Regions from separate parts of the Lactobacillus sp. B3795 genome, predicted to be linked through region 2. Evidence: predicted binding sites of a transcription regulator. Region 2 holds the regulator's gene; the other holds the start of a gene.

Region 1 (16,192 bases), on a different contig from region 2:
TAAAGAAGACATTGCATCGTTGTTAGTCTTTGCTGGTTGCATCAAGACAGCGATGATAATTAATACACTGTCAATCCAAATTATATTCATTAAGAAATTATACAATTCGTTGCCTCCTACCTAAAATACATAGGTTTCATCTTTAACTTTATCTTTACTGTTTAGTTTATCATAATACTTTCTAACATGCCAATTAATCAAAATTTTAATTATCTAATGTTAGTTTTTCCACATGTGTATATACATAACCACGGTTATCGTAGTTTGTGGATATTTCAATGTTATCCCCAGCCTTTAGGATTGTATCTCCATCGGGGATAATGTATTGTTCATTTCGTTTGATGGAACTAATCAAACAACCATCTGGCCAATTGATTGATTTAACAGCCTTACCATCCATATCTGATCCCAATTGAACTGAGAAATATAGGTTGGTTAGTTGTCCACTTGTTGACAACTTTTGCGGGCTCAACATCTTTTGCAACATTTCATTGTAGATTGGACTACCACCTAATAAGTCGGTAACTTCGTATGCCACCAATGTGACAAAGGCTAATGACATTAGGTTTTGCAATGATCCAACCATTTCGGTAATCAATAAGATGGCGGTAAATGGTGCTTTTCCGACACAGGCGAAAAATCCACTCATTGAAATGATGATGAAGTTAACAAAATAACTTTGTGGTAATACGCCTAATTGAATCAAAACCTCTGAATAAATCGCCCCTATCAATGCTCCTAATGAAAGCATTGGTAGGAAGATGCCACCAGGTAAGCCGGTTGAATATGATAGTATCGACATTACGAAACGAATCAACAAGAACCATAGCAATACCGTAATCGTTGGTGCAACCTTGGCAATCATTAATACCATTGTGCTTCCCCCACCTACGATTGTGGGTAAGTACATTTCAAACGGAATGACTAGGATAAATGGGATTAATACCCAGACAATGTTGGGCACCCAATCTAACTTAGCGTACCAGTCGTTTACGTGAAGTGTCGCATACTCATAAATTAATCCACCGATTCCAATTACGATTCCCAATCCGATTAAGTATGGGTAGATATGTAGCGGAATCACGTGTGAATAACTCATGTGTAATACCGGCACTTTCCCAAAGACCGCAGTTGAAACAAAGTTCGCACTAATTGCGGCTGAAAGTGAAGTTAACCAGACCGATGTTGAAAAGTTATGATAGATTTCTTCTAGCACAAACAACGTACTGGCGATTGGAGCGTTAAAAGCAGCGGATAACCCCGCGGCTGCCCCACCAGAGATAATCGTTTTACGTGCTTGTTTTGTTTGTTTAAAGGTATCTGCTAGTCCTTGAGCAGTAGCAGCACCCAATTGAATGGAAGGCCCTTCACGGCCTAAAAATAGCCCACTGGAAATGGCAAGCACCCCACCAATGAACTTCTTGCTTAATACAGAGAACCATGAATAATCTAGTTCACCGTTTAATTGACCTTCGACCTGTGGAATCCCGGATCCCTTGATGTTTTTATCTCGTTTTACTAAGTAATATACGAAAAATGCGATTAGCAAATTCAAGATGATTAACGTAATCAGTACGAATATATTAGTTCGCGCTAGCTTCGCTAGTTTTAAAAATTGATCCGATAGTCCTTCAATCGATATTCGAAATAGACTAACCACCATTCCGACTGCCAGTCCAATTAATAAACCGTACAGCACTGATTTAAATCGTCTTAAATTATCACTTTGCAATATGTTCGCCTTCTTTTTATTGGTATATCAATCATACCATATAATTTTATGTACAAAAAAAGCATTGAAATAATTCAATGCTTTTTTTAGTAACAGTTAGTTATTATTTGTTAATAACGTTGTTACGAGCTTCTTCAGTTAGGTTGTAGAATGAGTTAATACCCTTGTATTCTGCAACTGAAGCTAATTGATCTTCAATTCTCATTAGTTGGTTGTACTTAGCGATACGTTCGCCACGACTCATTGAACCAGTCTTAATTTGACCAGCGTTTAGAGCAACAACTAAGTCAGAAATTGTAGTATCTTCAGTTTCACCTGAACGGTGTGAGATGATAGCTGTGTAGTTAGCTTCTTTAGCCATTTCAACAGCGTTTACAGTTTCTGTTAAAGTACCAATTTGGTTTAGCTTGATAAGGATTGCGTTAGCAACACCCATCTTAATACCCTTTTGTAGGTAATCAGTGTTAGTTACGAATAAATCGTCACCAACGATTTGAACTTTCTTACCTAGACGTTCAGTAGCCATTTGCCAATCTGCCCATTCGTTTTCATCCAATGGATCTTCGATTGAGATAATTGGGTACTTGTCAACTAATTGTTCTAGTAATGTAACAAATTCATCAGCAGAGTATGACTTACCATCACCTACTAAGTTGTACTTCTTAGTTTCTGCATCGTAGAATTCTGAAGCAGCACAGTCAAAGGCGATTGAAACGTCTTTACCTGGCTTGTAACCAGCACGTTGGATAGCTTCTACTAAGATTTCGAATGGTTCTTCGTTGTTCTTCAAGTCAGGAGCAAAACCACCTTCGTCACCTACGGCAGTTGAGTAACCCTTTTCGTTCAAGATAGCTTTTAGGTTGTGGAAAGTTTCTGAACCCATACGAACGGCTTCTTTAACAGTTTCCGCACCAACAGGCATGATCATGAATTCTTGGAAGTCAACTTTGTTGTTGGCATGCTTACCACCATTGATAACGTTCATCATTGGTGTTGGTAATACGTGTCCATTGAAACCACCTAAGTAGTTGTATAAAGGAACACCTAGTTCGTCAGCAGCAGCACGTGCAGCGGCTAATGAAACACCTAAAATAGCGTTGGCACCTAACTTACCTTTGTTAGGAGTACCATCTAATTTAATCATAGCTTCATCAATAGCAACTTGATCAGTTACATCGTAACCTACGATTTCCTTAGCGATAATGTTATTAACGTTGTTAACAGCCTTAGTAACACCTTTACCCATGAAACGGTTTTTATCACCGTCACGTAATTCAACGGCTTCGTGTTCACCAGTAGATGCACCTGAAGGAACGATACCGCGTCCCATTGCACCTGCTTCAGTATATAGTTCTACTTCAACTGTAGGATTTCCACGAGAATCTAGTACTTCTCGAGCATAAATATCTGAAATAATTGACATTTTATTCTCTCCTTAATGAAAGTTGTTACCTCGGAATCAAGGCTATCTTCATTTTATTATTTTACAGACCAAGTTTCAATAAAAAACTGTTCAATCTGTTAATTATTTTGGTAATTGACAATTTTGATGAATTCTTTGGCCTTTAAACTACTCTTTCCAGGTAAGACTCCATCAACATCATCTTGACTCATAATTTCTGAAACATTTTTGGCGTTAACGCTTCCCCCGTAAACGATTCGGATTTGGTTTGCGATGTCATCACCATATAAATCTTTTAATGTTTCACGAATTAGAAAACATGCTTCTTGAATTTCAGCACCACTGGCTGACTTTCCAGTACCGATTGCCCAACTTGGTTCATAACCAATGACAACGTTTTTAGCATCGTCTTCTGAAATTCCCTTTAATGCTTCAATGACTGGATTTACCACCCAGTTCATTTCATCGTATGTCTTTCTCTTAGCCATTGTTTCGTCACAACAAATAATTGGCACCATGTTGTTAGCTAAAACGGCCTTAACCTTTTTGTTAATCATCTTATTGGTTTCGTCAAAGTATTTGCGACGTTCTGAATGACCTAACATGACGTAATTAACACCCATATCGGCAAGTGCCATCGGACTTACTTCACCGGTATATGCACCTGAATCTTTATAGAAACAGTTTTGAGCGGCAGCTTTTAGATTTGTTTCTTCTTTACAAAATCTAGTTAATACATCCATGTAAATTGATGATGCAGCAATTGCGCATTCAACGTCTTTAGGATCTGGTAGGTTTCCTTTGACTGCATCTAAGAATTCTTCAACTTCATGTAATGTTAAATTCATTTTCCAATTTCCAACGATAAAAGGAGTTCTCATTTTTTACCTCCTATTCTTTTAAACAGATTATTAAAAATCGCTATATATCAATGATATCACTAAACAATTGATATTAACAAATTGCGCATCTGTTTTAATAAAAATTTCACTCCTTTTATTATACAAAAAAAAGACCCGATGTTATACATCGAATCTTAAAAAGATATTATTCTTATTTATCAGTAATAGCGGCGATACCTGGAAGAGTCTTACCTTCCATGTATTCTAGTGAAGCACCACCACCGGTTGAAACGTGTGATAGCTTGTCAGCTACACCTAGTTCGTTACATGCAGCAGTTGAGTCACCACCACCAACAACAGTAGTAGCGTCAGTTAAGTCACCTAAGAACTTACCAATAGCTAGAGTACCCTTAGCAAAGTTACTCATTTCAAATACACCCATAGGTCCATTCCAAACTACAGTCTTAGCGTCTCTTAAAACGTTTTCGAATAGTTCGATACTCTTAGGACCAATGTCTAGTGCCATTTGGCCATCAGGAATGTTTTCACCAACTACTTGAGTAGGTGCATCATTGTTGAATTCTGGAGCAACAACTGAGTCAACAGGTAGAACGATCTTGTCGCCACCCTTTGCTAGGATTTCCTTAGCAGTGTCAATCTTGTCCTTTTCAACTAATGAGTTACCAATAGTGAAGCCTTTAGCAGCGTAGAATGTGTAAGTCATACCACCACCAATGATGATGTGGTCTGCTTTGTCTAATAGGTTATCGATAACACCAATCTTATCTGAAACCTTTGCACCACCTAAGATGGCAACAAATGGACGTTTAGGATTGTTTACGGCACCACCGATAAACTTAATTTCTTTTTCCATTAGGAAACCAGCGGCAACTGGCTTGTTTTCTGCTTCCATTGCACGTGCAATACCAACGTTTGAAGCATGTTCACGGTGAGCAGTACCGAATGCATCGTTTACGAAGCAATCACCTAGTGAAGCCCAGTATTGACCTAACTTAGGATCGTTACCAGATTCACGTTTTACGTTTTCACCATTTACAACATCTTCAAAACGAGTGTTTTCAACAACAACGATGTCACCATCATTCATGTTGTTGATAGCTTCTTCAAGCTTTGGACCTTCAGTTTCGGGAACGAAAGTAACAGGTTTGTCAATTAGTTCAGAAAGCTTTGCAGCAACTGGACGTAATGATAGTTCTTTCTTGTCATCTTCAGTCTTGATACGACCAAGGTGAGAGAATAGAACTGCCTTTCCACCATGTTCGATTACGTATTTGATTGTTGGAATAGCACCAACGATACGACTTGTGTCACCAACAACACCGTCTTTAATAGGAACGTTGAAGTCGACACGCATTAAAACTTTTTTGCCTTTTAAATCTAAATCAGAAACAACTGTCTTAGCCAATCTAGATTACCTCCCAAAAATTATTTAAAATTGATGTAACAATTTCAATATACTTCATTTATTTCTTTATTTCAAAGAATTTTTAAGCAGAAAGTAATTGTTATAAAAAATGGAGGAGGCAATTGCCTCCTCCACCTTATGCCTTGCTAAATTATAATTTATATTATAGTTGAGCGAAGTGTAGTAAAGTACGAACCATGTTGCAAGTGAAGCCCCATTCGTTATCGTACCATGACCATACCTTAACAAGTTGGTCATCACCAAAAGTAGTAACATCAGTTTGAGTAGCATCAAATACTGATCCGTGAGTATCACCAATGATATCACTTGAAACGATTGGTTCGTCATTGTAACCAAATGCTTCGTTACCTTCAGTGTGTTCTTTCATCTTAGCGTTAACTTCGTCAGCAGTAACGTTCTTCTTGTCAACGATAGCAGTTAATTCAGTTAATGAACCGTCAACGATACCAACACGTTGAGCCACACCGTTTAACTTACCGTCAAGTTCTGGAACAACAAGACCTAGGGCCTTAGCAGCACCAGTTGAGTGAGGAATAGTGTTAGTTGAAGCAGTACGGTTGTTTCTGAACTTCTTACCACGAGGGCCATCTAGGATAGCTTGAGTTGAAGTGAATGCGTGGATAGTAGTCATAGTACCAACTTTGATACCAAAGTCTTTGTTTAAGAAGTATGCTGTAGGAGCGATACTACTTGTAGTACATGAACCAGCTGAAACGATCTTGTCGTCAGCAGTTAGAGTATCCAAGTTAACACCAGGAACAACAGTCTTGATTTGACCTGCAGGTGCAGAGATTAGAACACGCTTTGCACCAGCGTCTAAGTGAGCTTGTGATTTTTCTTCTGAAGTGTAGAAACCAGTACATTCTAGTACAAAGTCAACACCATCATTTTTAACCCATGGTAGGTCAGCGGCATTGCGTTCAGCGTAAACTGGAACTTCCTTACCGTCAACAACGATTCCGTTATCAGTTGAAGTAACTTCACCTGGGAATTTACCATGTGTTGAATCATATTTTAATAAGTATGCAAGCATTGAAGGAGTTGTTAAATCATTAATAGCAGCAACTTCAATTTCGTCTGAGTTTAGTTCGTGGATACGTTTGAAAGCCAAACGACCAATACGACCAAAACCGTTAATACCAATTTTTACAGTCATAACTGTTTTCCTCCTAGAGAAATAAATTTGAGTACTACGTACGGATTAAATACTACTACTTTTTTACCGATCAGTCTATAATACATGCTCAGTAATTTTAAAAAAATAACCAGTACTAATTTGTAACAGTTATTTTCTGTATCAAATCCTTACACTCTAAGTATATCAGTGCTAATTTTAGTTTGCAAATCAATTAACTCAGTGTGTTTCTTGAATTTAACCCCCTTTTCATTTATAGTTTAACGTGTTGAAATGCATCTGTAGTGTAATGGATAGCACTAAAGATTCCGGTTCTTTCGATGGGGGTTCGATTCCCTCCAGATGCATTGGTGATTAAGTCAGATAAAATCATTTGACCTTAATTGACCATTGATATAAAATTAATATAATTAAAATTGAATTGAAAGCAAGGGAGGATAAAATTATGAATTTAGTCCCAACTGTCATTGAACAATCATCAAACGGTGAACGCGCATATGACATTTACTCAAGATTATTAAAAGACAGAATTATTATGTTATCTGGTCCAATTGAAGACAACATGGCAAACACCATCATTGCTCAATTATTATTCCTAGATGCACAAGATTCTGAAAAAGACATCTACTTATACATCAACTCACCTGGTGGTGTTGTAACAGCCGGTATGGCCATCTACGACACTATGCAATTCATCAAGGCTGATGTTCAAACTATCGTTATGGGTATGGCTGCATCAATGGCCAGTGTCTTGGCTTCTTCAGGTACTAAGGGTAAGCGTTTTGCTCTACCTCACTCTGAAGTATTGATTCACCAACCTTCTGGTGGTGCTCAAGGTCAACAAACTGAAATTGCTATTGCTGCCGAATCAATCTTAAAGACTAGAAAGATGATCAACGAAATCTTAGCTCAAAACTCAGGTCAATCAATTGAAAAGGTTAACCTAGATACTGAACGTGATAAGTACTTAAGCGCTCAAGAAGCTGTCGACTACGGATTGATTGATAGCATCATGACTAACAGTTCTGAAAGAAAATAATTAGATAATAAAAAAGACGTTAACTTTGGTTAACGTCTTTTTTTGTGTCCTTTTATGAAACGGCTTCTTCTCTGATTTTATCAGCGAATTCATTAATCTTTCTCAAACGGTGATTGATTCCTGACTTAGAAATCGCCCCACTTGGCAATGATTCACTTAATTCCTTTAAACTAACTTCTGGCATCTTCATTCTGGTGATGGCAACTTCGTATAGTTTTTCAGGTAACTTATCCAATCCGACGGTGTCATCAATGAATTGAATATTAGAAATTTGCTTGGTTGAAGCATTAGCAACCTTGTTCATATTAGCATTTTCACAGTTTACTAATCTATTCACAGAATTTCTCATATCACGCATGATTCTGACATCTTCGAATTTCAACATCGCATTGGTTGCACCAATTAATTGCAAGAAGTTAGCAATCTTTTCTGCTTCTTTCAAGTATGTGATGTATCCACTTCTTCGATCGGTAGTTCTGGAATTCAATTCGTATTTGTTCATCATTTCTGAAATCATGTCGTTGTGTTCTTCGTACAATGAGTAGATTTCTAGATGGTATCTGGAAGTTTCTGGGTTGTTCACAGAACCCCCAGCTAAAAAGGCCCCTCTTAGATATGATCTCACTTGGGAATCATCCTTCAGTAATTCAATTGGCACTCTTTCCACGATTTGGTAGTTATCAAAAATCCCTAAGTCATCTAGGATTGCTTGCGCTTGGTTAGCGATTCTTACGACGTAGACATTGTTCTTGTTTAACTTCATTTTCTTTCTAACAACAAGCTTACTTTCCACTTCGTAGAATTCTAAAATCAACTTATAGATACGACGAGCGATGGCTGGATTTTCGGTTTGAATATTTAAAATAATTTTACGATTGGCTAACGAAATTGATCCGTTCATTCGAATTAATGCCATTAGTTCTGCCTTGGCATTTTCCTTATGAACTTCTAGAGTCGTTAGTTCCTTTTTTACGTCACTTGCGTATGACATTTTTAATCATCCTATCTTTTTGAAACCAGTTTGAATAATGTATCGGCAACCTTTTTTCCATCATGGAATGCCCCTTGGTGACTTAACATTAAGAAGTCATCATAGATGCATTCACATCCCATTGCCTGAATTGCTTTTTCATCGTGTTTAACCGGATTTTCAATCTCGTTAAACACTTCTCGATTAATTAGATCAGTATTAACTGGTTGTTTGTTTACGATTACGACGTCAATGAAGTTGGACTTCATATGACGGTTTAAAACTTCAACGTGTTGAGCGTCTGAAAAATTGTCTGTTTCACCCTTTTGTGTCATGATATTACAAATGTATACCACCTGTGCTTTAGACGCTAAAACAGCCTTTCCTAGGTTCTTAATCATTAGGTTTGGCAAGATGCTGGTAAACAGACTGCCAGGACCTAAAACAATTTGGTCGGCGGCCAAAATGGCATCAATGACCTTTTGATTGGCATGCGGAATTTCGTCTTGATTGTCACTGGATTCTACCCAAACACGGTTAATTTTTTTATCCGCATAGGTGATTTCGTATTCACCGGTCATGGTTGAACCATCATCGAACTCGGCGCATAGCTGTAGTTTTTCGTTGGTGGCTGGATAAATCTTACCAGTGATTTCCATCATCTGACTTAGTGCTTCAACGGCGACGTTCACATCACCCTTCATTTCTGTCATTGCGGCAATGATTAAGTTACCTAACGAATGTTCAGACAAGAAATGATCGCCCTTTTTAAAACGGTATTGAAACAAGTCTAGCTTGTCCTTTGACAAATTAGATAATGATACCAAGACATTTCTGATATCTCCAGGAGGAACAATATTAATTTCATTGCGCAAACGACCTGATGATCCACCATCATCTGAGATGTTCACAATCGCAGTGATGTCAATATTTTCGTTCTTTAGATTATTTAAGATAACTGGTAAACCAGTTCCGCCACCAATGACGACAACGCTTTTTCTCGCCTGATTGTCCTTCATCAAATCGTTTCCTCCTTTCAATTTTTTCAACTAAGAAAGTATAACACACATACCCGGGCGTGTCATTTCAAACACAAATAAAAAAGCGTGTCATCACGCTTTTTTATTTTCTTGCTTCTTTAGTTCGTTTGGTATCACGTTCTAAGACTGGTTTTAAATATTGACCAGTATAGCTTTCCTTCACCTTGACGATTTCTTCAGGAGTTCCAGTAGCGATGATTTCACCACCACCATCTCCTCCTTCAGGTCCTAGGTCGATAATGTGATTGGCTGTCTTAATCACGTCTAGGTTATGTTCGATAATTAAAACAGTGTTGCCTTGTTCGACTAGTTCATGTAGGACAACTAACAAGCGGTTAATGTCATCGGTGTGTAAACCAATGGTTGGTTCATCTAAGATGTATAAGTTGTTTCCAGCTGACTTTTTGTATAGTTCAGAAGCTAACTTCATTCTTTGCGCTTCCCCACCAGACAAGGTAGTTGCTGATTGGCCAAGTTGAACATAGCCAAGTCCTACTTCATCAATGGTTTCTAGTTTTCTAGTAATTTTTGGAATTGATGAGAAGAAATCAAGTGCTTGATCCACAGTCATGTCCAAGACATCAGAAATGTTCTTGCCCTTGTATTCAACTTCCAGTGTTTCGGCGTTGTAACGTTTACCATGGCAAACTTCACAAGGTACGTAAACATCTGGTAGGAAGTTCATTTCAATCTTTAGAATTCCATCCCCATGACAGGTTTCACAACGACCACCCTTAACATTAAAACTGAAACGACCCTTTTGGTAACCACGAAGTTTAGCTTCGTTTGTTTCAGCAAACAATGTTCTAATGTCGTCAAACACTCCAGTATAGGTAGCAGGATTACTACGAGGCGTTCTTCCGATTGGACTTTGGTCGATGTTAATTAGCTTATCTATATTCTTATATCCAGAGATTGACTTGTACTTACCTGGCTTTTCGGAGTTATGGTTTAGCTTTTGGGCAATCGCACGTTTAACAATGCGGTTAATCAATGTTGATTTACCTGAACCAGAAACACCAGTTACGACGTTAAACTCACCTAATGGAATTTCGGCAGTAACGTTCTTCAAGTTGTTTTCAGAAGCGCCAGTAACCTTAATCTTCTTACCGTTACCCTTACGACGTTTCAATGGGACTGGAATGAACTTCTTACCTGATAGGTATTGACCAGTCAATGAGTTGTCGTTTTGAGCCACTTCGTCGGGAGTTCCAACGGCCATTACCTTACCACCGTTGGTCCCGGCACCTGGTCCGATATCAACAATGTAGTCGGCAGAACGTTGAGTGTCTTCACCGTGTTCTACGACAACTAGGGTATTACCCAAGTCACGCATTGATTTTAGTGAAGAAATCAAACGGTCGTTATCGCGTTGATGTAACCCAATTGATGGTTCATCCAATACGTATAGCACTCCTGATAGGTTTGAACCGATTTGAGTAGCTAAACGAATACGTTGTGATTCACCACCAGATAGTGTTCCGGCAGTTCTGGAAAGTGTTAGGTAATCCAATCCCACGTTCTTTAGGAAAGTTAGTCGATCGATGATTTCCTTTAGGATTGGTTTAGCGACAACACTATCCTTTTCACCGAACTTCAATTGAGAGAAGAAGTTTAGTTCTTTAACAACGTCTAGGTCGGTTGCTTCACTGATGTTTAATCCGTCAACCTTCACACTTAGTGCTTCTCTGTTTAAACGGAAACCGTGACAAGTTTGACATGTTAATTCAGTCATATATAGACGCATTTGGTCTCTGGTGAAATCACTGTTAGTTTCCTTGTAACGACGGTCAATGTTGTTAATAACCCCTTCAAAAGGTGCATCGGTGTCTCTAATTCCACCGAAGTTACTGTTGAAGTGGAAGTGGAATTCTTTTCCGTTGGAACCGTATAAAATTAGGTCACGTTGCTTCTTAGGAAGCTTTTTAAACGGAGTATCCATATCGATACCAAATGCTTCACAGGCTTGTTCTAGCAAGCTTGGATAGAACTTGGAGCTAATTGGATTCCAGGGTTCGATTGCCCCTTCGTTTAACGTCTTATCCTTGTCAGGTACAACTAGGCTTTCGTCTACTTCTAGTTTCATCCCTAAACCATCACAGCTTGGACAAGCGCCAATTGGTGAGTTAAATGAGAATAGACGTGGTTCCAATTCACTAACTGTAAATCCACAAAGTGGACATGCGTAGTGTTCGGAAAAAATTAAGTTGTCACCCTTACCCATCAAGTCGGCAACGGCATAACCGTCACTTAGTCTCAATGCGGTTTCAAGTGAGTCTGATAAACGAGATTTGATACCATCTTTAACGATGATTCTATCAACCACGATTTCAATGTCGTGATACTTGTTCTTGTCTAGTTGAACGTCATCTTCAATTTCGTGAACTTCTCCGTCAGCACGGTATCTAACGAAACCTTCACGCTTAATCTTATCGATAACTTTCTTGTGTTGACCTCTTTGTTGTCTAACCACTGGTGATAAGATTTGAAGCTTAGTTCTTTCTGGAAGAGCAAGGACTTCATCAATCATTTGATCAATTGATTGTCTAGTAATCTTGGTTCCATCGTTTGGACAGATTGGTGTTCCAACACGTGCCCATAGCAATCTAAAGTAGTCGTTAATTTCAGTAACAGTTCCAACTGTTGAACGTGGATTCTTGGAAGTGGTCTTTTGGTCAATCGCAATCGCTGGACTTAATCCTTCGATTGAATCAACGTCTGGTTTGTCCATTTGACCCAAGAATTGACGTGCGTATGAAGACAAACTTTCAACGTATCGACGTTGTCCTTCAGCATATAGCGTATCGAATGCCAATGAACTCTTTCCTGAACCTGATAAACCGGTCATAACAGTCAATTTGTTCTTAGGAATTTCAACACTGATATCTTTTAAGTTATGTGCTCTAGCACCTTTAATGACAATTTTATCGTTTTGCAAGTTTTTGCCCCCTTACATTTGACCCTTTAATTCCATGACAGTATCACGCAAAGCTGCTGCTTTTTCGAAATCAAGTTTAGCAGCTGCATGCTTCATTTCCTTGGTCAATGTTTCAATCATTTGCTTTTGATCCTTCTTAGATAGCTTTTGGAAGTCAGATTCAACAAATGAGTGATCTTCTGAAGAATCATCGTTCTTATTATTGTCGTAGCTAATAAGGTCTCTAATTGGCTTCTTAATGGTATGTGGTGTAATACCATTGTCCTCGTTGTATTTCTTTTGAATACTTCTTCTTCTAGCGGTTTCATCAATCGCCTTTTGCATTGAATCGGTCATGTTATCGGCGTACATAATAACCGCACCATTTTCATTTCTGGCGGCACGACCAATGGTTTGAATTAATGAACGTTCATTTCTTAGGAAACCTTCCTTATCAGCATCCAAGATGGCAACCAAGGATACTTCAGGAACATCAATTCCTTCTCTTAGAAGGTTAATTCCAACCAATACATCGTATTTACCTAAACGAAGATCACGAATAATCTTGGTACGTTCTAGTGTCTTAACGTCAGAGTGTAGGTATGCAACCTTGATTCCTAAGTCCTTTAAATAGTCGGTTAAATCTTCGGACATCTTCTTGGTCAAGGTGGTTACAAACGTTCTTTCATTCTTGGCAATTCTTTCATTGATTTCACCAACCAAATCATCCATTTGACCCATGATTGGACGCACTTCAACAGTTGGATCCAATAGTCCGGTTGGACGAATGATTTGTTGAACGATATTCTTTTCAGCGGTTTCTTCTAGTTCACGTGGACCAGGAGTTGCTGACATGTAGATTGCTTGGTTAACACGTTCTTTGAATTCAGGCATCTTCAATGGACGGTTATCCAAAGCACTTGGAAGTCTGAATCCATATTCGATTAGACGTTCTTTTCTGGCCTTATCACCATTGTACATTCCACCTACTTGTGGCAATGTTTGATGGGATTCATCGACAACTAATAAGTAATCATCGGGGAAGAAATCTAGTAATGTGTAAGGAGCTTCACCCGGTTTTCTATTGTCCATGTATCTGGAATAATTTTCAATCCCGTTGGTGTAACCCATTTCGGCCATCATTTCGATATCATAAGTGGTACGTTGCTTCAAACGTTGGGCTTCTAGTAGCTTACCCTCTTTTTCAAATTCGGCAACTTGTTCCTTCATTTCTTCCTTGATACCCTTCAAAGCGTGATCCATATTTTGATCATCGGTCAAGAAGTGGGTCGCTGGGAAGATGATGATATCGTCTTTCTTACCAATGAATTCACCGGTCAATGTATCGATTTCTTTGATTGAATCAATTTCATCACCGAAGAATTCAACTCGGTATGCATGTTGATCCCCAGAAGCTGGGAAAATGTCGACAACATCCCCGTGTACTCTGAAACGACCACGTTGGAAGTCGATATCATTTCTATCAAATTGAATTTCGACTAACTTTCTAAGTAGCTCGTCTCTTTCAATTTGTTGGCCAACACTCAATGGAATGGTGTGTTTGTAGTATTCCTTAGGACTACCTAATCCAAAGATTGATGAAACGGATGCGACGATAATGACATCATTTCTGGTAAGCAATGAGTTAGTGGCCGCATGACGAAGTTTATCAATTTCATCATTTATTGAAGAATCCTTTTCAATGTAGGTATCACTTGATGGAACGTAAGCTTCCGGTTGGTAGTAATCATAATAACTAACGAAATATTCAACCGCATTATTAGGGAAGAATTCCTTAAATTCACTGTATAGTTGTCCAGCAAGTGTCTTATTATGTGACAAAATCAATGTAGGCTTATTAACGTTTTTAATCACATTAGAAATTGTAAAGGTCTTACCAGTCCCAGTAGCACCTAATAAAATTTGGTTCTTTTGACCATCCAAAACACCCTTAGTTAACTTACTAATCGCTTCGGGTTGGTCACCAGTAGGTTTGTATTTTGAAACTAAGTCAAATTTATTGTTCTCTTCACGTTTTATTTCCAAACAAAGTCCTCCTTTGTTTTTAACTCGGAGCTCTAGGCTCATTCACTGTAGTTTAATAATATTCTAACATACGAACAAACTTTCTAAAACTAATGTTCTCCTTGTAGGCACAAAAAAGACTGGCCAATAGACCAGTCTTTTTAATCACACCTTTTAGTGTAATGAAGATACGTATTCGAATGCGTTTTGACCAGCAATACCACCGTCACCAACAGCTGTAGTTACTTGTCTTAATTCTTTTTCACGTACGTCACCAATAGCAAAGATACCCTTTACTGAAGTTTCCATACGTTCGTTTGTCTTAATCCAACCTTTTTCGTCAGTAATGTTTAAGTTACTGAAAGGTTCAGTCATTGGGTTGTTACCAACATAGATGAAGACACCTGAAGCAGCAATTTCGCCTTCTTCGTTTGTCTTGTTGTTGATAGTCTTAACACCAGTAACCTTCATGTTGTCACCGACAACTTCGGTTACGTTAGTGTCCCAAACAAATTCAATCTTGTCGTTAGCAAATGCACGGTCTTGGATAACCTTTTGTGCACGTAATTGATCACGACGGTGAATAACAGTAACCTTTGAAGCTAAACCTGCAAGGTATAGTGCTTCAGAGATAGCTGAATCTCCACCACCGACAACGACAACTTCACGGTTCTTGAAGAATGCCCCATCACATACGGCACAGTATGAGACACCTCTTCCACCATATTCGTCTTCTCCAGGAACGCCTAGCTTTCTGTATTGTGAACCAGTACCAATGATAACGGCACCTGCTTCGTAGCTACCTTGGTCAGTCTTAACAATCTTAGAATCACCTTTGTCTTCGATTGATTCAACTGTTCCATATTCGTACTTGGCACCGAAGTTTGTGGAACTTTCATACATTTCTTTTGCTAAATCTGGACCTAGGATTGACTTGAATCCTGGGTAGTTTTCGATTTCAGCAGTGTTGTTCATTTGACCACCGTAGATACCACGGTCAATCATCATTACTGATAAATTTGCACGAGAAGCATATAGTGCAGATGTCATTCCACCAGGCCCTGCACCAATAATAATTACGTCATACTTTTCCATAATTAAGCTCCCCCTTTCATTGAATTAATATATGATACTTTACTATCATATAAAACATTTGTCCATTAATTTGCACACAAACTAATTTTAATCTAACTTCTTAGCTAAGTCCTTGATGTATTGTTTTAATTCATCAGAAACTTCTGGGTGTTTTAGACCAAATTCGATGTTAGTTTGTAACCAACCAAACTTGTTACCGGTGTCGTATCTGTCACCCTTGAATTCGTGGGCGTATACCTTACCCTTTTTGTTTAGAGTATCGATGGCATCAGTTAATTGAATTTCGTTACCCTTACCAGGTTTAGTGTTTTCTAAGATGTCAAAGATGTCAGCAGTTAATAGGTAACGACCAATAATTGCTAGATCACTTGGAGCATCTTCTGGGTTTGGCTTTTCAACGAAATTAGTAACATCGTATAAACCGTCGCTAACTTCCTTAGCTGGGTTGATAACACCATATTTTGATGTATCTTCATGAGGAACCTTCATAACAGCAAGTGTTGATGAACCTGTTTCTTCATAACTGTCAATTAATTGCTTAGTCAATG
Region 2 (16,192 bases):
TAGTTTCTTCTTTTTCGATACCTTCACCGACTTCGTAACGAACAAAGGCCTTTAGTTGACCGCCGTTTTCCTTAACGTATTCAGCAACAGTCTTGTCTGAGTCCATAACGAATTCTTGGTCAGCTAAACTAATTTCAGCAAGGAACTTGTTTAGACGACCTTCAACCATCTTTTCAACGATGTTTTCAGGCTTGCCTTCTTGTAGGGCTTCCTTCTTTAGTTCTTCTCTTTCAGCTTCTAATCTGTCTTGAGGAACATCGTTTCTGTCTAGGTATTCTGGCTTAGTAGCAGCAATGTGCATTGCAACGTGCTTAGCAACAGTTTCGTCAACACCTTGAATTTGAACTAAGGCACCAATTAGACCTTGGTTGTGTAGGTAGTGACCAAAGCTTTCGTCATCGTTCTTAGTTAAAACAACGAAACGACGTAGAGTGATCTTTTCACCAGTAATTTGAGTAGTGTTGATGATCTTGTCGTTAACAGTTTCACCATCAACGTCAAGTGCTAAAGCAGCTTCAACATCAGCTGGCTTAGCTTCAACAATCTTAGCTGCGATTAAATCAATTAGGTTCTTGAAGTCATCGTTACCTGAAACGAAGTCAGTTTCAGCGTTAACTTCAACGATAGCAGCATCGTTACCGTGAGTAACAACACGAGTTAAACCAGCAGCGGCAACACGGTCACTCTTCTTTTCAGCTTTTGCGATACCCTTTTCACGTAAGTATTCTAGAGCTTTCTTTTCGTCACCATCTGAAGCAACTAAAGCTTTCTTAGCATCCATCATACCTACACTTGTCTTTTCACGTAATTCTTTTACTTGAGCAGCAGTAATCTTTGCCATTGTTATGGCCTCCTTAAGTTTTATATTAAAAAAGGCCGACTCATCCCAGGCCTTATCGGTCCAAAAACATGAGTCAGCCTAAGTGTTCAAACAAAATCAATATTTAAAAAATATTACTTGTCTTCACTTTCATTTTCATCTTTAGTGTCTTCGAATGTGCTTTCGCTAACATTTTCTTCACCTTGGTTACCTTCAATGATAGCGTCAGCCATCTTAGCAGTAATTAGACGAACGGCACGAATAGCGTCATCGTTTGATGGGATAATAACATCAACGTCATCTGGGTCAGTGTTAGTATCAACCATAGCAACGATAGGAATGTTTAACTTGTGAGCTTCGTGAACAGCGATTTGTTCTTTACGAGGGTCAACGATGAACATAACATCTGGAATCTTAGGCATGTCTTCGATACCACCAAGGAATTTTTCAAGCTTGTCAGTCTTCTTCTTTAGAAGAGCAACTTCTTTCTTAGGTAGTCTTTCGAAAGTACCATCTTCAGCCATCTTCTTAAGATCCTTTAGGTACTTGATACGGCTTTGGATAGTGTCCCAGTTAGTTAAAGTTCCACCTAACCAACGGTGATTAACGTAGTATTGACCTGCACGTACAGCTTCTTCTTGGATTGAGTCTTGAGCTTGCTTCTTAGTACCAACAAATAGTACAGTAGCGCCCTTAGCAGCTTCATCCTTCATAAAGTTGTATGCTGAATCAATCATCTTAACAGTCTTTTGTAAGTCGATGATGTAGATTCCGTTACGTTGGGTAAAGATGTATTTCTTCATCTTAGGGTTCCAACGACGAGTTTGGTGACCGAAGTGGACACCAGCTTCTAGTAATTGTTTCATAGAAATAACAGCCATGTTAATAGCCCTCCAAAAATAGTTTTTTCCTCCCCGTCAATCTATCAATTCAGAAACTATCAAGAAATAGCACTATCTGAGTTGTCATGACAGGTGTGAATTGGTAATAAATACCGAATATTATTGTATATTAAACTCCAACATTTATCAAGCTAAATATTACAATTTAACAATCTTATCTGATTTACCTGTGTTGATAAGGTCTCTGTTAGCGTCCAATGATAGAGTAACCATGTTTCTAACCGCTGTTTCAGTGTAGAAAGCAATGTGTGGGGTAATCAAAACATTGTCTCTGCTCATTAGGTTCTTTAGACGATCATCTGAGATATCATCGAAACTATCAAAGTTAACATTGAAAACACCTACTTCTGATTCATAAGTATCCAAAGCAGCACCTGCTAGTTTACCTGAATCTAAAGCCTTGATTAACGCGTCAGTATCAATTAGTGATCCACGCGCAGCGTTAATAATGTATGAACCATCTTTCATTTCTGATAAAGTCTTTTCATTTACCATGTGTTCATTTTCCTTAACGGCTGGTGCGTGTAGTGAAATGATATCAGCTTGTTTGTATAAATCGTCTGGAGTATCAACGTAGATACCTTGTTTTTCTAGTTCAGGGTTTCTGAATGGATCATATGCAATCACCTTTGCGCCGAATCCACGACAGATATCAACTAATACGTGACCAATACGACCTGTTCCGAAAACACCAACGGTCTTTGAGTTTAATTCTTGACCAATTTCAGGAGCCCATCTTAAGTCACCTGAACGTTGCTTGTCTTCAAAACGTTTTGTATTTCTTAGTAATCTCATAATTTCAGTAATTGCTAGTTCAGCAATTGCATTTGGAGAATATGCTGGAACGTTTGTTACAGTAATTCCATTTGCTTTTGCAGCATCAGCATCAACGTTATCTACCCCAACGTTTCTTAGTGATAGGTACTTGATGTTAAAACTACCTAATTTATCTAAAATTTCTTTAGTGTATGGTTTTTGTTGGTAAGCAACCACACCATCAAATCCATTAGCTTCTTCAACAGTTGATGAATCAAGTAATTTGGTTTCAACCTTTACTTCTACTTCCGGATTTTTTTGTTCCCATTCTTTTAAATATGGCATTTCATCATTTCTGATTCCATAAGCAATAATTTTCAATACAAAAACCTCCAAATATTCATCGTTACAGTTAGAATTATAACACTTAACACCGTGTCTTAAAGGCTTAGACCGTATTTAGATAAATTTACCCCATTTTCATTTAGGTATTCTAACTTCTTAGTTCTGCTCTGATGTTTAAAATGATACTCGGCACTCAAAGCATCATGTTTATTGTCAAAACTTTCGGAATATATCATTTCGACTGGCAAATGATTGCGGGTGTACTTGGCGCCCTTTCCACTTTGGTGTTGTTCTAATCGATGTTTCAAATCAGTCGTGTATCCACCATATAGTGAATCATCCCCGCACTTTAAAACATACATATAAAACTTATTCTCCATATAAAATCTTCCTTACAAAATCTGTATATTCGTTTGAATTATCTCTATAAACAAAAATTGGTGGTAGTACCTTGGTTCCACCATTCTTCCCCGCTTTGATTCCTTCAACTAGAATCATGTTTGATTCTTTTCCCTCACGTGGATAAATGTATTGAATCCTTTTTGGCATTACGTTGTGAGATTGCATGGCATCAAATAGTTCTAGCATGCGATCAGGACGGTAAACAAAGAACGCTTTAGCATTTGTCTTTAAAAGTCCCTCACACACGGTTAGGATTTTGTCTAAATTAGTTGTGATTTCATGTCTAGCAATTGCTAGGTATGGATTTGGATTCTTCTTACTGTCCTCTAAATCGGGAAAATAAGGTGGGTTACAAGTTATCACGTCAACAGAATCCTTGTCCACATAATCAAATGTATTATCAAGGTCATCGTTTATCACGGTCAACTTGTCGTCTAAGTTATTTAAACTAACACTGCGTTTTGCCATGTCAGCCAGTTTGTCTTGTAGTTCAATTTCGTAAATATGCCCATTGGTTTTATGTGACATAAATAACCCAACTGCACCATTGCCGGCACACAAATCGACAGTCTTTGAAGTACTCTTCTTGGGCAACCTAGCAAAGTCTGCCAAAAGTACCGCATCCAATGAGAATGAGAACACTTCGGGATTTTGAATTATCTTTATATCATTACTATATAGTTGATCTATTCTTTCGTTTTCCTTTAAAACATCGTCCACTTGAATATTCCACCTTATTTTTTTCTTGCATAAATCAATAATAATAGAATACTATTAAATAATAAAGTACGAGAGGAGTTTATTTAATGTATTCTTTTTTAAAGTTCTTATGTAGAATCATTTTATATCCAATTAACGGAATGCCTAAGTTTGAAAACAAACAAAGAATTCCGGAAGGCAATTACATATTAGTTGCACCGCACCGTACATGGTTTGACCCATTGTACTTTGCCCTAGCAGCAAGTCCTAAAGAATTTGCTTTCATCGCTAAAAAGGAACTATTCAAAAACCCACTTTTAGCATACGTATTAAGACATGCAAACGTATTAAGTGTTGATCGTGAAAATCCTGGCCCATCAGTAATTAAGGAACCTGTTAAGATTCTTCAAAACTCTGACAAGTCACTAATCATTTTCCCTTCAGGAACTAGACATTCTCAAGCACTAAAAGGTGGCGCTACTTTAATCGCCAAGCTTTCTAAAGCACCTTTACTTCCAGCTGTTTACCAAGGTCCACTTACATTTAAGAGTTTGTTCTCACGTAAGAAAGCTGTCATCAACTTTGGTGACCCTATCTACTTGGACAAATCAATCAAGCTAAACGAAGAAGGTCAAAAAGCAGTCGAACAACAAATGCAAGATGCTTTCGATAAGTTAGATAAAGAAATTAATCCTGACTTTAAGTACGTTGACCCATCATCAGAAAAATAAGCAATAAAAAAAGACTTAATCTTTGAATTAAGTCTTTTTTATTTATTTGGCGTTAGCCTTCATACTGTTCATCATTTGATTTAACTTCTTAGCTGAAGGTTTTTGACCCATTTGTAGCATCATTGCTCTTAATTGATCCTTGTTAATTGGGGGATTATCTTTAAGATATTTTTCCATGTACTTACGTGCCATGAAGAATCCACCGATCAAACCTACGATTAAAGCTAAAAGAATTAGGATAATCCATAAGAATGTTGACATAATTCTTCCTCCTCCCGTTAGTTACTATTATTAATTTTACACAACTTAATTATTAAATTCAAAAAAAGTTTTAATCGTCACGTAAACCTTTTTTACGTTGAACTTCCTTAACCTTTTCTGGTGTAACTTCTTTACCTTCTTTATTGAAAACTTGAACCATTTCAATTTGGCTTCTCATGTTTTCTTTAAAGCGTTTTAGGTATTGTTTTCTAAGGTCAGCTCTTTCAGCTTCTTCTTCCTTAGTCAATCCACTTTCCTTAGCTTTGTGGGCTAATTCATTAATACGTGGGATAAGTTTCTTTAAAATTGGATCTTCTGCTTCTGACATTTCATTATCTCCTTTGCGAACATTTGTTTTTATTTTCCCGTTATGCTATATTAAAGCTATTATATTACAAGAAACGGGGTATTTATGTGACTTTTTCAAAAGAAGAAAAGACTTCTAAACAATTAGCTATTTTAGAATTTATCTGGAAAAGAATCAATAGCCAAGGCTATCCTCCTACAGTAAGAGAAATAGGTGAAGCCGTTAATCTTTCATCCACATCAACCGTCCACGGTCATTTAAGTCGCCTTGAAAAGAAGGGTTTTATCGTTAAAAACCCCGCTAAACCAAGAGCACTTGAAATCACCGAAGATGGTCTTAAGAAAATTGGGGTTAATACACACCCTGGTGAAATCCCTGTTTTAGGTACCGTTGCTGCTGGTGAACCAATCCTAGCGGTTGAAGATACATCAGAATACTTCTCAATGCCTGACCAATACGAAAACTCAGATGATGTTTTCATGTTAGTCATTCAAGGTGAAAGTATGATCAACATCGGTATTTTAAACGGTGATAAGGTCATCGTTAAAAAGCAATCAACTGCTGAAAATGGTGATATCGTTATTGCAATGACCGATGAAAACGAAGTCACTTGCAAACGATTCTTCAAGGAATCTGACCACTATCGCCTACAACCTGAAAACGATAACTTGGCTCCAATCATCTTGAATCAAGTATCAATCGTTGGTAAGGTTGTTGGATTATACCGTGACAGTATTTTTTAAAATACTTCACCTTCGTAGTGATATTCAGGCATTTCTTTGAAATCAAACTTTTCAACATCGGATACCTTTGTTAGATATGATTTTGATCCGTTTGATAACATCAAGTTAACAATCGCATCTTTTTCATGGAATAAAACAACTGGTTTATCAATTGCATAAGCATACCCAATTTCGAAAGCTGTACCGCTGTCAACATTGTCGTCTACAAAGTCGATAATCGCGATAACGGCATCAGCTTTTTTTATTTCATCAACATCAAGTTGGAAAACATCTTTAGACCATTGGCTACTACCAATTTCTGCCCCGTCGTTTACATTTGAGTTTCTTGGGCTAAAGTATCCTGAAACTGAAGGATTGTTATCCAATGCCTTTTCGATTCTTTGAATACGGTCAATTTGTTCATCATCAAAAAATGGTCCTGCTAAATATAATTTCATGTCAGTCTCCTACTTTCTTCCATAAATTCTTTGGTGGTCTTTTACCCCTTCAAGGAAAAATTCCGCCTTATCATTACTAGTATCCAACTTGATATCACCATCAGCGATTGGAATCCAGTTAGTAAAGATTTCTTCGTATTCTTCAACAGAAACTTGTTTTCTTGACTTCAAAGCATCATCTAATGATTTTGCTAATTCATCGTTTCTGAAGTTATCCTTTAGTTTCATTGGGAAGAATTCACCCTGTGCACCTGAGCCATAACTGAATAACGCAATACGATCACCAGATTGTAAATCATCTGAGTTATTAATTAATGATAGGAAGTTCAAATACAATGAACCGGTGTATAGGTTACCAACGTTTTCGTTGTAGATACGACCTTGTTCGAATTCTTTCTTCAAGTTAGCTTGTTGTCCTTCATCGGCTTCATCAATGATTGATCTTAGTGCCTTAATTCCCATCTTTGGATAAGGTAAATGGAATGTCATTGCTTTGAAATCAGCAATGGTTTGACCAGTGATTTCCTTGTATTCATCCCATGTCTTCTTAAAGAAATCAACGTAAACATCGTTTGAATAGTGACCATCAACAACGGCTTCTGTTCTGTACAATGGTCTCCAGAAATCCATTACATCATCAGAATAGAATGTACTTGGGCCATCGAATTCGGCAATTGAAGGATTGGCAGAAATTACCATGGCAACGGCACCCCCTCCTTGAGTAACTTCACCAGGTGTCTTAATACCGTATCTAGCAATATCGGCACCAATTACTAGGGCTTGTCTTTCAGGATGGTTTTGCACATATTCTTTGGCCATTTGAAGACCAGCGGTAGCACCATAACAAGCTTGCTTTATTTCAAAAGCACGAGCTCGACGGCTTAAGCCTAACATGTTTTGTAAGTAAATAGCAGCAGATTTGGAGTTATCTACCCCTGTTTCTGTTCCAAAAATAATTAAATCAATTTTTTTACGATTATCATCATCAATAATCTTGGTACAAGCATTTGCTGCCATTGTGACAACATCTTGGGTATTGGGAATTACAGCTTGTTTCTTTTGGCCAATTCCAATCAAATACTTGTTTGGGTCTTCGTTTCTAGCGTTAGCTAGATCGACCATATCTAAATACATATCTGATGAGTAAAAACTCATCTTGTCAATTCCAACATTCATAATGATAATCCACACTTTCATATAAATATTATTCTAATTGTACTATGAAACAACATTCTTCACAAAAGAAATAACAAAAAGGCGCACCGTTAAGTGCGTCTTTTTATTTTTCAAATTGCTTCTTTGCCTTTAAGAATGCATCAGCATAGTAGTAAGTTTTTTGATAGGTTTGTTCACCTGTGTATTGGTTAGGATATTCACCCCAGATTGAGAATGCCGCTCCAATATTGTTCTTGCTCTTAGCAAGATTCTTCTTTGATTGGTCATTCCACATGCTCATCTTCCATTTTTTAAATTCACTAGTCCAAATCTTCTTGGATTCTTTTGTGAATGAAGTAGGATCTGTAATCATGTAAAGATAGTAATTATTGTAGTTGATTGTCTTAAAGCCGGCCTTGTTTAGTTCAGGCAAAGTGGCACGCATTCTGATGTTATCTTTACGGTCCTTACTTGAACTAACCTCACCAGTTAAACTCCAGTAATTAATCAAAATATCCTTGTGATACTTATTTAAAACAGCTTTATGGAAACTATCATTCCACATTTCCAGTTTTAAATTATGTTGCTTAACGTAATCATCAATTGCATTGATGTATTTAACAGCCGCATTTTGGTCACTTCGATTATTAATGGTGATTTCATCAGCACCAACAATAATGTGGTATCCCTTTGGTAATAATCCAACGTATTCACTCAAAAGTTTCTTAGAAAAATCTAGAGTTGCCTTCTTGTGGTAGTACATTTCGTTATAACCATCTTTGTTATCCAATTGTTTAGCTAACTTCTTCCCAGCAGATGTGTATGAAAGAAGTTTGATGATTGATTGGTCATGACCTGGAAGGTCAATTTCTGGGATAACTTCAATTCCGTTCATATAACCATATTGAATGATGTCCAATAATTGATCCTTAGTTAAAAATGCTTTCTTGGTCTTTTTGTTGTAGTAAACACCATTTTTTTCATATGAGTTTTTAACGGTTTGACCTAAAGTAGAACTTTCCACACCATATCTCTCATTATCATTTAAGTGAAGTTGAAGATATGTACCATGATCTTTTTTAAGTAAATCAATGTACTTCTTAATTGTTGATGGCGCGTAGTATGTTCTTGAACAATCTAATGACAAACCGATTCGTTTAGTATTGTTATTAGTCGCTGCTAAGGTCTTTTTAGAAAGTGAACCCATTTGAACAAAAATCAAAATTAGGGCAAGAACTGCTCCCACGATTAAATATCTTTTTTTCGGCATAATCACCACTCTTTTCTTTGCGATTATTATATTTTTTAGTATAGCATTAAAATGTCATAAATCTATCTATTTTCATATTTTGTAATCATTATGAAATAGTTACATGTTAATAATAGTGCTTTAATCTTAAATCTAATTTAAATGTTTGTTTCATTGTCGCCTATAATGATATGGTCGAATATGATATCATTATATAGGTTTAATAGTAACATTAGATTGGAGTATTTGTTTATTTATGAAAAAAGCATCATCAATTTTTACTAAATCAGTATACACTTTGTTAGAATTTTCTTTAATGTTAGCTACAGTGTTAGGGATTGGTTTCAACTGGGAATCAGCTTCAACTTACTCAAATAGTTTGAAAATAGATTTTCTAATTTTCATTCAAATTATATTTGTATTGTTAGCATTAATTCAAATCATATCTTTCTACATCAATAAAATCGATTTAAAGAAAGAAATAATCATTTCTGCAACACTATTTATATTGGCCATGATTCTTTACATACTACATGAATCTACAATTCAATTTCTTGTATGTATTTTACTTATCCTTATTTTAATGATAATTGACAAAAAATATTTGGCTTAAATTAAAATGACTAAACAAAAAGCACCCTACTATCTGTATAGTGAGGTGCTTTTTATTTTACATTTATGATCATGAATGTATCAAAAGGAGAGTACATGTATAGGAGGCGTATTAAAAAGAAAATAAAAATGCAGTTAAAAAATGACGTAGTTTTGACGTAGTTTATAGTTAATAATAACTAACTATAAATGACTGATATGTACACCACAAATGCTTATAAACACCGTCACGTTAACGACCATTAACAGTAATTGAACGGTATGACATTGTGGCTAAAGGAGAGTACAGGAGTCGAACCTGCCCGCCGGTGTTACCGGGTCGTCGGATTTCGAGTCCGATGCATTACCGCTCTGCCAACTCTCCATAAAAAGGATGCACTAAGCATCCAATAAATTTAGTATTTTAGTAAGCTAAGAATATCGTAATCCTTAATCTTTTCTCTACCCTTTAATGCTTCAATTTCAACAATGAAAGCAGCTCCAACAACAATTCCGCCTAGTTGTTCAACAAGCTTGATTGTTGCTTCAATTGTTCCACCAGTTGCAAGTAAATCATCAGTAATAAGAACTCTTTGGCCAGGCTTTACAGCATCAGAATGTAGGTAAAGTGATGACTTCCCGTATTCTAATCCGTAAGAAGCACTAACTGTCTTACCTGGTAATTTACCTTTCTTTCTAGCTGGTACGAATCCAATGCCTAAATCATAAGCGACTGGACAACCAACAATGAAGCCACGCGCTTCGGGGCCAACGATTAAGTCGACTTTCTTTTCTTTAGCATATTTTACTATCTCATCGGTAGCTTGGTGATATGCTTGTCCATCTTCCATTAATGGTGAGATATCTCTAAATAAAACACCTGGTTCTGGAAAATCTTCGTAACTTGCAATGTAGTCATGCAAATCAAGTGCCATTAGCCAATAACTTCCTTTCATTAACCCAAACAAATGCGAATAGCTTGTTTAAACTTCTCTTTACTAATTGTCAAAAGTTGTTTTTCAGCTTCGATTTGTTTCTCTCTATTCTGGTATGCGTGACTGTTTGATAAATCACTGTTAACCAGATCAGGATTATAATTCATAATTCCATCATTAATATAAACGAAATTTAATTCATTAAATACATCTACCATGAAGATAAATATATCACGGTCAATGCCTAAATAGCGACTAATTTCATCTACTTTATCATGTATCTGAATGTTGTTATGCGTCTTAATGAACTTAAATAGTTTAGCATATTGAGCACGGTTTGGCATCCCCTTTTTAAAAATATAATGATTTTTGAAAAGGTAAAATGTCACGCTATTAAAACTAATTTCACTTAAAGCATCCTGCAAATGTGAAATATCACTAGGACAATCAACAATTATTATATTATCAAATTTATCAAATGAAGACAAATCAGGATATAGGCCAACAGTGGAGTCAGAGCCTACAAATGGACGCAACTTATTGTATAGTTTTTCGTTAAAGAACAAGTATGCAGCAGCTGGTTCAAACATTTCTTTTGCAACAACTTGTGTTCTTTTATCAACAATTTCAACACCACTGCTGTACATATCATCCAACATGATTTGAATGGTTGTGCGACCCTTCCAAGTATTCTTTTCCAAGTGACCAGCAACCTTCATTGCATCACTATTGGTCAATAGGTCATCGGCAAGTGCACCATTCTTAAACGCTAGTACATTAACCTTACTACCATGATCAACCATTTGGAATTTTAGGTGACTATTATCTTTACCCATTGTTTGCACGTTAGTAACGTTTTGTGGTGTAAATTCGAAGACTGGGAATTCATTATCAGTACCAAATGGTGCCAATAATTGAACTTGGTTAAACAAGTCTTCATTTACATCACTGCAACTTAAATCAGCAAAAATGTTTAACGGTGCTTTGACTTGGTCTGATAATTCATGTTCTTTAGCGTATTTATCTAAATGCTCAGTTAAGGCTGTGACGTCATCTTCTTTGATGCTTAGTCCAACAGCCATTTCGTGGCCACCAAATGAAACCATTTGATCTCTCATGCCATTAATTGCATCGAATAAATTAAATCCTTCGACACTTCTACCTGACCCCTTTAGGATTCTGGTATTAGTATCCAAGTTCATGACGATACTTGGTTTATGGAATTGTTCTACCAAACGACTGGCAACAATTCCAACAACGCCTTCGTGCCAGTTTTGACCGTATACGACCAACACTGCACTTTCTGGTTGAGTTTGCGCTTGAATGATTGCTTCGGTACTGATGTCTTCGACAAACTTACGACGCTTTTTATTTTGGTCTTCAGTGTCCTTGGCTAATTCTTCGGCCTTGATATCATCAAAGGTTGTTAATAGTTCAACTCCGGAACTGGCACTACCCATTCGACCCAATGCGTTCAAACGTGGTGCTAATCCAAAACCAATGCTTTGTTCGTTGACAACTTCTTTAATCCCGGCTAGCTTAGATAAGCTGTATAAACCTGGGCGTTCAGTGTTAGCAATCATTTGTAGACCGTACTTTACAATCACCCTGTTTTCATCAGTTAAGGAAACCAAATCGGCAACGGTTCCAATTGCGGCTAAATCCAAGAATTCTTCTGGTAGTTCACCCAATAGCGCAGTTGCTACTTTAAAAGCGATTCCTACACCTGAGAATTCACCAAATGGGTATTCGTGGCCAGGATATCTAGCATGCACAATCGCATAGGCATCAGGTAGTTCGTCCGGCATTTGATGGTGATCGGTAATGATAACATCGCATCCCATTTCATTTGCGACATCGACAGATTCTTTACCGGAGACACCGTTATCAACGGTCACCACTAACTTGGTCCCATCATTAATTAAACGCTTGTATACTTCAGGATTTGGACCATAACCGTCAGTGAAACGATTAGGAACAAAGTATTCAACGTTGGCACCCAAATTTTCTAGCGTTTCATACATCACCGATGTACTTGTGATTCCATCAGCATCGTAATCACCATAAACGGTGATTTTTTCATCGTTTTCGATAGCACTAAAAATTCGTTTGCATGCCTTTTCCATATCGTGCAACAAAAAAGGATCTCTTAGATCACTCAACTGAGGGTTTAAGAAACCATTTATCTTGTCTTCACTGTCGTATCCCTTCTCAATCAATGATTCGACAATTCTAGGGCTAATCGATAATGATTTCCCAATTGTCGTAGCATCGTTTGAGAGTTTCGTATTCGTATGTTTCCAATCAAAATTAGCGGAGATCATCTAATCAATCCTTTTGTTTTAATTATTTTTTTCAAACGGTATATCGACTATATCAAAGTCCTTAACAACCTTGGTGTTATTAAAGACAGTCTTGGCTTGATTTTGTAATTCGTAAGCCATCTTACCAGTGTATCTAGCTGAAACGTGAGTAAGTAATAGGCGGCCAACATTAGCCTTAGTTGCTAACTTAGCAGCTTGCATGTTAGTTGAATGGTAGTAGTTGTGGGCTAATCTGCTTTCGCCCTTACCAAATGTACTTTCATGAACCAATACATCGGCATTTTGTGCCAAGTTGTAGCTGGTTGGGTTGCTTCTAGTATCACCAATGATAGTAACTGTTCTACCCTTTTGAGCTGGTCCAATGAAGTCTTGGCCATTAATTTCTCTACCGTCATCTAAAGTAACGGTTTCACCATTCTTAATCTTTCCGTAGACCGGACCAGATGGAATGTTTGCTTCCTTTAGCTTATCGACAAGTAGTTCACCTTGGTGGTCCTTTTCTTCGATTCTAAAACCATAACAAGTAATTTGATGATCTAATTCACCCATGGTTACCTTAAATTTATCATCTTCGAAGACAACACCCGGTTGTGATAATTCTTCAAAATTAATCTTGTAAGCAAGTTTAGTTTGAGATACTGATAAACTCACACGAACAAAGTCGGCAATTCCCTTTGGTCCATAAATTGTTAATGGAGTGTCGCCACCTTGGAATGAACGTGAACTTAATAAACCTGGTAAGCCAAAAATATGGTCACCATGTAAGTGGGTAATGAAAATTTTATTGATTTTACGAGGCTTTAAGTTAGATCTCAAGATTTGTTGTTGAGTACCTTCACCACAATCAAACAACCATACTGAGTTGCATTCATCCAATAGTTTTAATGCTGTTGCAGCCACATTTCTAAATTTACCTGGAACCCCTGATCCAGTTCCTAAAAATTCTAATTGCATAAATTCATTTTTCCTTTTCTATTCGTAATATTCGATATATAAATTGTAGCACATAAAAAAAGATGGGATTAGTCCCATCTACTTTTATTAGTCCACAAATGAGAATGTGAAGTCTAGAATTGAAACCATGTCGCCGTCTTTTGCGCCATGTTCTCTTAGTGCGTCATCTACACCCATTCCCTTAAGCTGTCTTGCGAAACGTAGCATACTTTGGTCGTGAGTTGTATCTGTCATTTGGAATAGACGTTCAATCTTCTTACCGTATAGAACCCAGACACCGTCTTCATCACGTCTGATGTTGAATGGTGCTTCTTCATCATCAGCATTGTATTCAACTTCTTCATCAACGTCTTCAACATCAGTGATTGGGAACTTAGGAGTAGTTTCCAATAGGTCTGAAGTCTTAGAGATTAATTCTTTTAGACCTTCATGGGTGATTGAAGAAATAGCCAACACTTCGTGAGCTAATTCGTCATCTTTGATTTGTTCTTTAAATGTTTCTAGATTTTCAGCAGCATCAGGCATATCCATCTTGGTTGCTACCACGATTTGTGGTCGTTTTAGCAGATTTTCATCGTACTTAGCTAATTCGTCGTTAATCTTCTTGTAGTCAACATAAGGATCTCTTCCTTCTTGACCACTCATATCAACTAAGTGCAAGATGACACGTGTTCTTTCAACGTGACGTAGGAATTGGAAACCTAAACCAATTCCAGATGATGCTCCTTCAATTAATCCAGGTAAATCTGCAATTACGAAGTCTCTACCGTCATCTAGTCTAACCATCCCTAGGTTAGGTACCAATGTTGTAAAGTGGTATTCAGCAACCTTAGGTTTTGAACTAGTGATTGTAGATAGTAGTGTTGATTTACCAACTGATGGGAATCCAACTAATCCAACATCAGCTAATACTTTAAGTTCTAAACGAATGTTTAATTCTTCACCAGGTTCACCGTTTTCGGCAATTTCTGGCGCTGAGTTCTTGGCAGATGCGAAGTGGGTGTTTCCACGTCCACCACGTCCACCTTTCAATGCAACATATTCATCATCCGGATTTACCAAGTCAAATAACAATTGGTTGGTATCATCGTTATATACTGATGTTCCTTCTGGAAGATAAATATATAAATCATCGGCACTCTTACCGGTCATTCGTTTATTTCCACCGTCTGCCCCGTTTTTAGCGGCAAACTTACGCTTATATCTGAAGTCCATCAAGGTGTTCATCCCTGTGTCCACAGCAAAAATAACGCTTCCTCCGCGGCCACCATCACCACCGGCAGGTCCACCGTTTGGAACGTATTTTTCTCTTCTAAAGGCAACGATTCCGTTACCACCTTTTCCTGACTTTACATTAATTTTTACTTGATCAACAAACATGTTATCTCCGCTCTACTTTTTATTTTATACATAGTATAACTTTATTTTTAAAGACCGTAAACAGTCCACATCATTTTTCAATATTATTTAATGAGTATTTGATGTTCTTTGCTGTTTTGGTATTAATCCCTAACGCCTCAATTTCATTAATTGGTGCGTTGGCGATTTTCTTCATTGTCTTAAACTTGTTCAATAACTTACTTCTAGTCTTTGGTCCAACTCCCTCGATTGTATCAAGTTCCGAGCTAAGTGAATGCTTAGTGTGAACTTGGCGATGGAAGTTAATCGCAAATCTATGAACTTCGTCTTGAATTCTTTGAACAAGATAGAATGCCTGACTCTTTGGATTCAACGAAATATGTTCATCCAATTGTCCAAACAATAAGTCAGCAGTCTTATGCTTATCGTTTTTAACCATTCCGGCAACCGGAATTTCCAAGCCTAACTCATTTTCCAAGACATCTTTAACGGCATTCAATTGGATTTCTCCACCATCCATTAGAATTAGGTCCGGTAAATCAGCATGTTCCTTCAAAAGTCTTGTATATCTTCTTCTAATAACTTCTCTGGTACTTGCTGCTTCATCAGCATGATCTTCGTTTTGGAGTTTGTATTTACGATAAGCGTTCTTATTTGGTTTCCCATCCACAAACTGAATCATGGCTGAAACAATGTCAGCCCCTTGAATATGTGAGTGGTCAAAGGCTTCAATCGTTTTGGCTGAAGCAATGTTCAAGGCCACCGCTAATTCATCAGCAGCTCCCTTAGTCTTGATGTTATCTAGTTCCATCAAACGGAACTTTTCATCCAAGACTAGCTTGGCATTCTTTTGTGCCATATCGATTAAGTCCTTCTTTTGTCCCCTTTGTGGAACCCTCACCGGTGTCCCAATTGCTTCTGAAATCAAATCAGCATCCAATGTTTCTGGAATTAAAACTTCCTTTGGTGTTTGATGATTTTCTTCAGAATAGAACTGACCGATAAAGTCTTCCATTGTTTCAACTGGGTCATCCACAATTGGGAAACTACGCTTAACTCGTTTCAACAAACGAGCTTGTCTGATAAAGAAGATTTGAATTGAAATCCATCCATGGTTCACGTAGTAATTGAAAATGTCGCGAGGTGTGGTGTCATTTGAAATAATCTTTTGCTTTTCCACAGTGATTTCGATGTACTTCAATTGGTCCCTAATTTCAGCAGC

Evidence for each region. Region 2 encodes LexA, which represses DNA repair genes until DNA is damaged. Its sites were predicted from a motif close to CNAACANNTGTTNG; they were not measured.
Region 1: the regulator LexA is predicted to act here: its motif matches at 14,642-14,655, upstream of uvrB (excinuclease ABC subunit UvrB).

What each region holds. Positions count from the first base shown of each region.
Region 1 is NZ_JAFNPE010000006.1:157,394-173,585, forward strand. Features, by position in the region: gene secG (preprotein translocase subunit SecG) at 1-105, opposite strand, end outside; gene J3U50_RS04075 (ClC family H(+)/Cl(-) exchange transporter) at 206-1,732, opposite strand; gene eno (phosphopyruvate hydratase) at 1,836-3,155, opposite strand; gene tpiA (triose-phosphate isomerase) at 3,254-4,015, opposite strand; gene pgk (phosphoglycerate kinase) at 4,188-5,402, opposite strand; gene gap (type I glyceraldehyde-3-phosphate dehydrogenase) at 5,566-6,579, opposite strand; tRNA gene J3U50_RS04100 (tRNA-Arg) at 6,834-6,905, shown strand; gene clpP (ATP-dependent Clp endopeptidase proteolytic subunit ClpP) at 7,004-7,597, shown strand; gene whiA (DNA-binding protein WhiA) at 7,650-8,588, opposite strand; gene yvcK (gluconeogenesis factor YvcK family protein) at 8,600-9,586, opposite strand; gene uvrA (excinuclease ABC subunit UvrA) at 9,690-12,545, opposite strand; gene uvrB (excinuclease ABC subunit UvrB) at 12,558-14,564, opposite strand; gene trxB (thioredoxin-disulfide reductase) at 14,724-15,647, opposite strand; gene galU (UTP--glucose-1-phosphate uridylyltransferase GalU) at 15,732-16,192, opposite strand, start outside.
Region 2 is NZ_JAFNPE010000005.1:190,090-206,281, forward strand. Features, by position in the region: gene tsf (translation elongation factor Ts) at 1-841, opposite strand, end outside; gene rpsB (30S ribosomal protein S2) at 955-1,701, opposite strand; gene J3U50_RS02760 (D-2-hydroxyacid dehydrogenase) at 1,861-2,859, opposite strand; gene J3U50_RS02765 (GIY-YIG nuclease family protein) at 2,919-3,203, opposite strand; gene J3U50_RS02770 (tRNA1(Val) (adenine(37)-N6)-methyltransferase) at 3,193-3,945, opposite strand; gene J3U50_RS02775 (1-acyl-sn-glycerol-3-phosphate acyltransferase) at 4,032-4,655, shown strand; gene J3U50_RS02780 (YneF family protein) at 4,698-4,916, opposite strand; gene J3U50_RS02785 (DUF896 domain-containing protein) at 4,987-5,244, opposite strand; gene lexA (transcriptional repressor LexA) at 5,331-5,966, shown strand; gene J3U50_RS02795 (nucleoside 2-deoxyribosyltransferase) at 5,963-6,403, opposite strand; gene J3U50_RS02800 (hydroxymethylglutaryl-CoA synthase) at 6,413-7,579, opposite strand; gene J3U50_RS02805 (family 20 glycosylhydrolase) at 7,683-8,828, opposite strand; gene J3U50_RS02810 (hypothetical protein) at 9,064-9,420, shown strand; tRNA gene J3U50_RS02815 (tRNA-Ser) at 9,697-9,783, opposite strand; gene J3U50_RS02820 (adenine phosphoribosyltransferase) at 9,815-10,333, opposite strand; gene recJ (single-stranded-DNA-specific exonuclease RecJ) at 10,354-12,657, opposite strand; gene rnz (ribonuclease Z) at 12,676-13,611, opposite strand; gene obgE (GTPase ObgE) at 13,699-14,991, opposite strand; gene uvrC (excinuclease ABC subunit UvrC) at 15,062-16,192, opposite strand, start outside.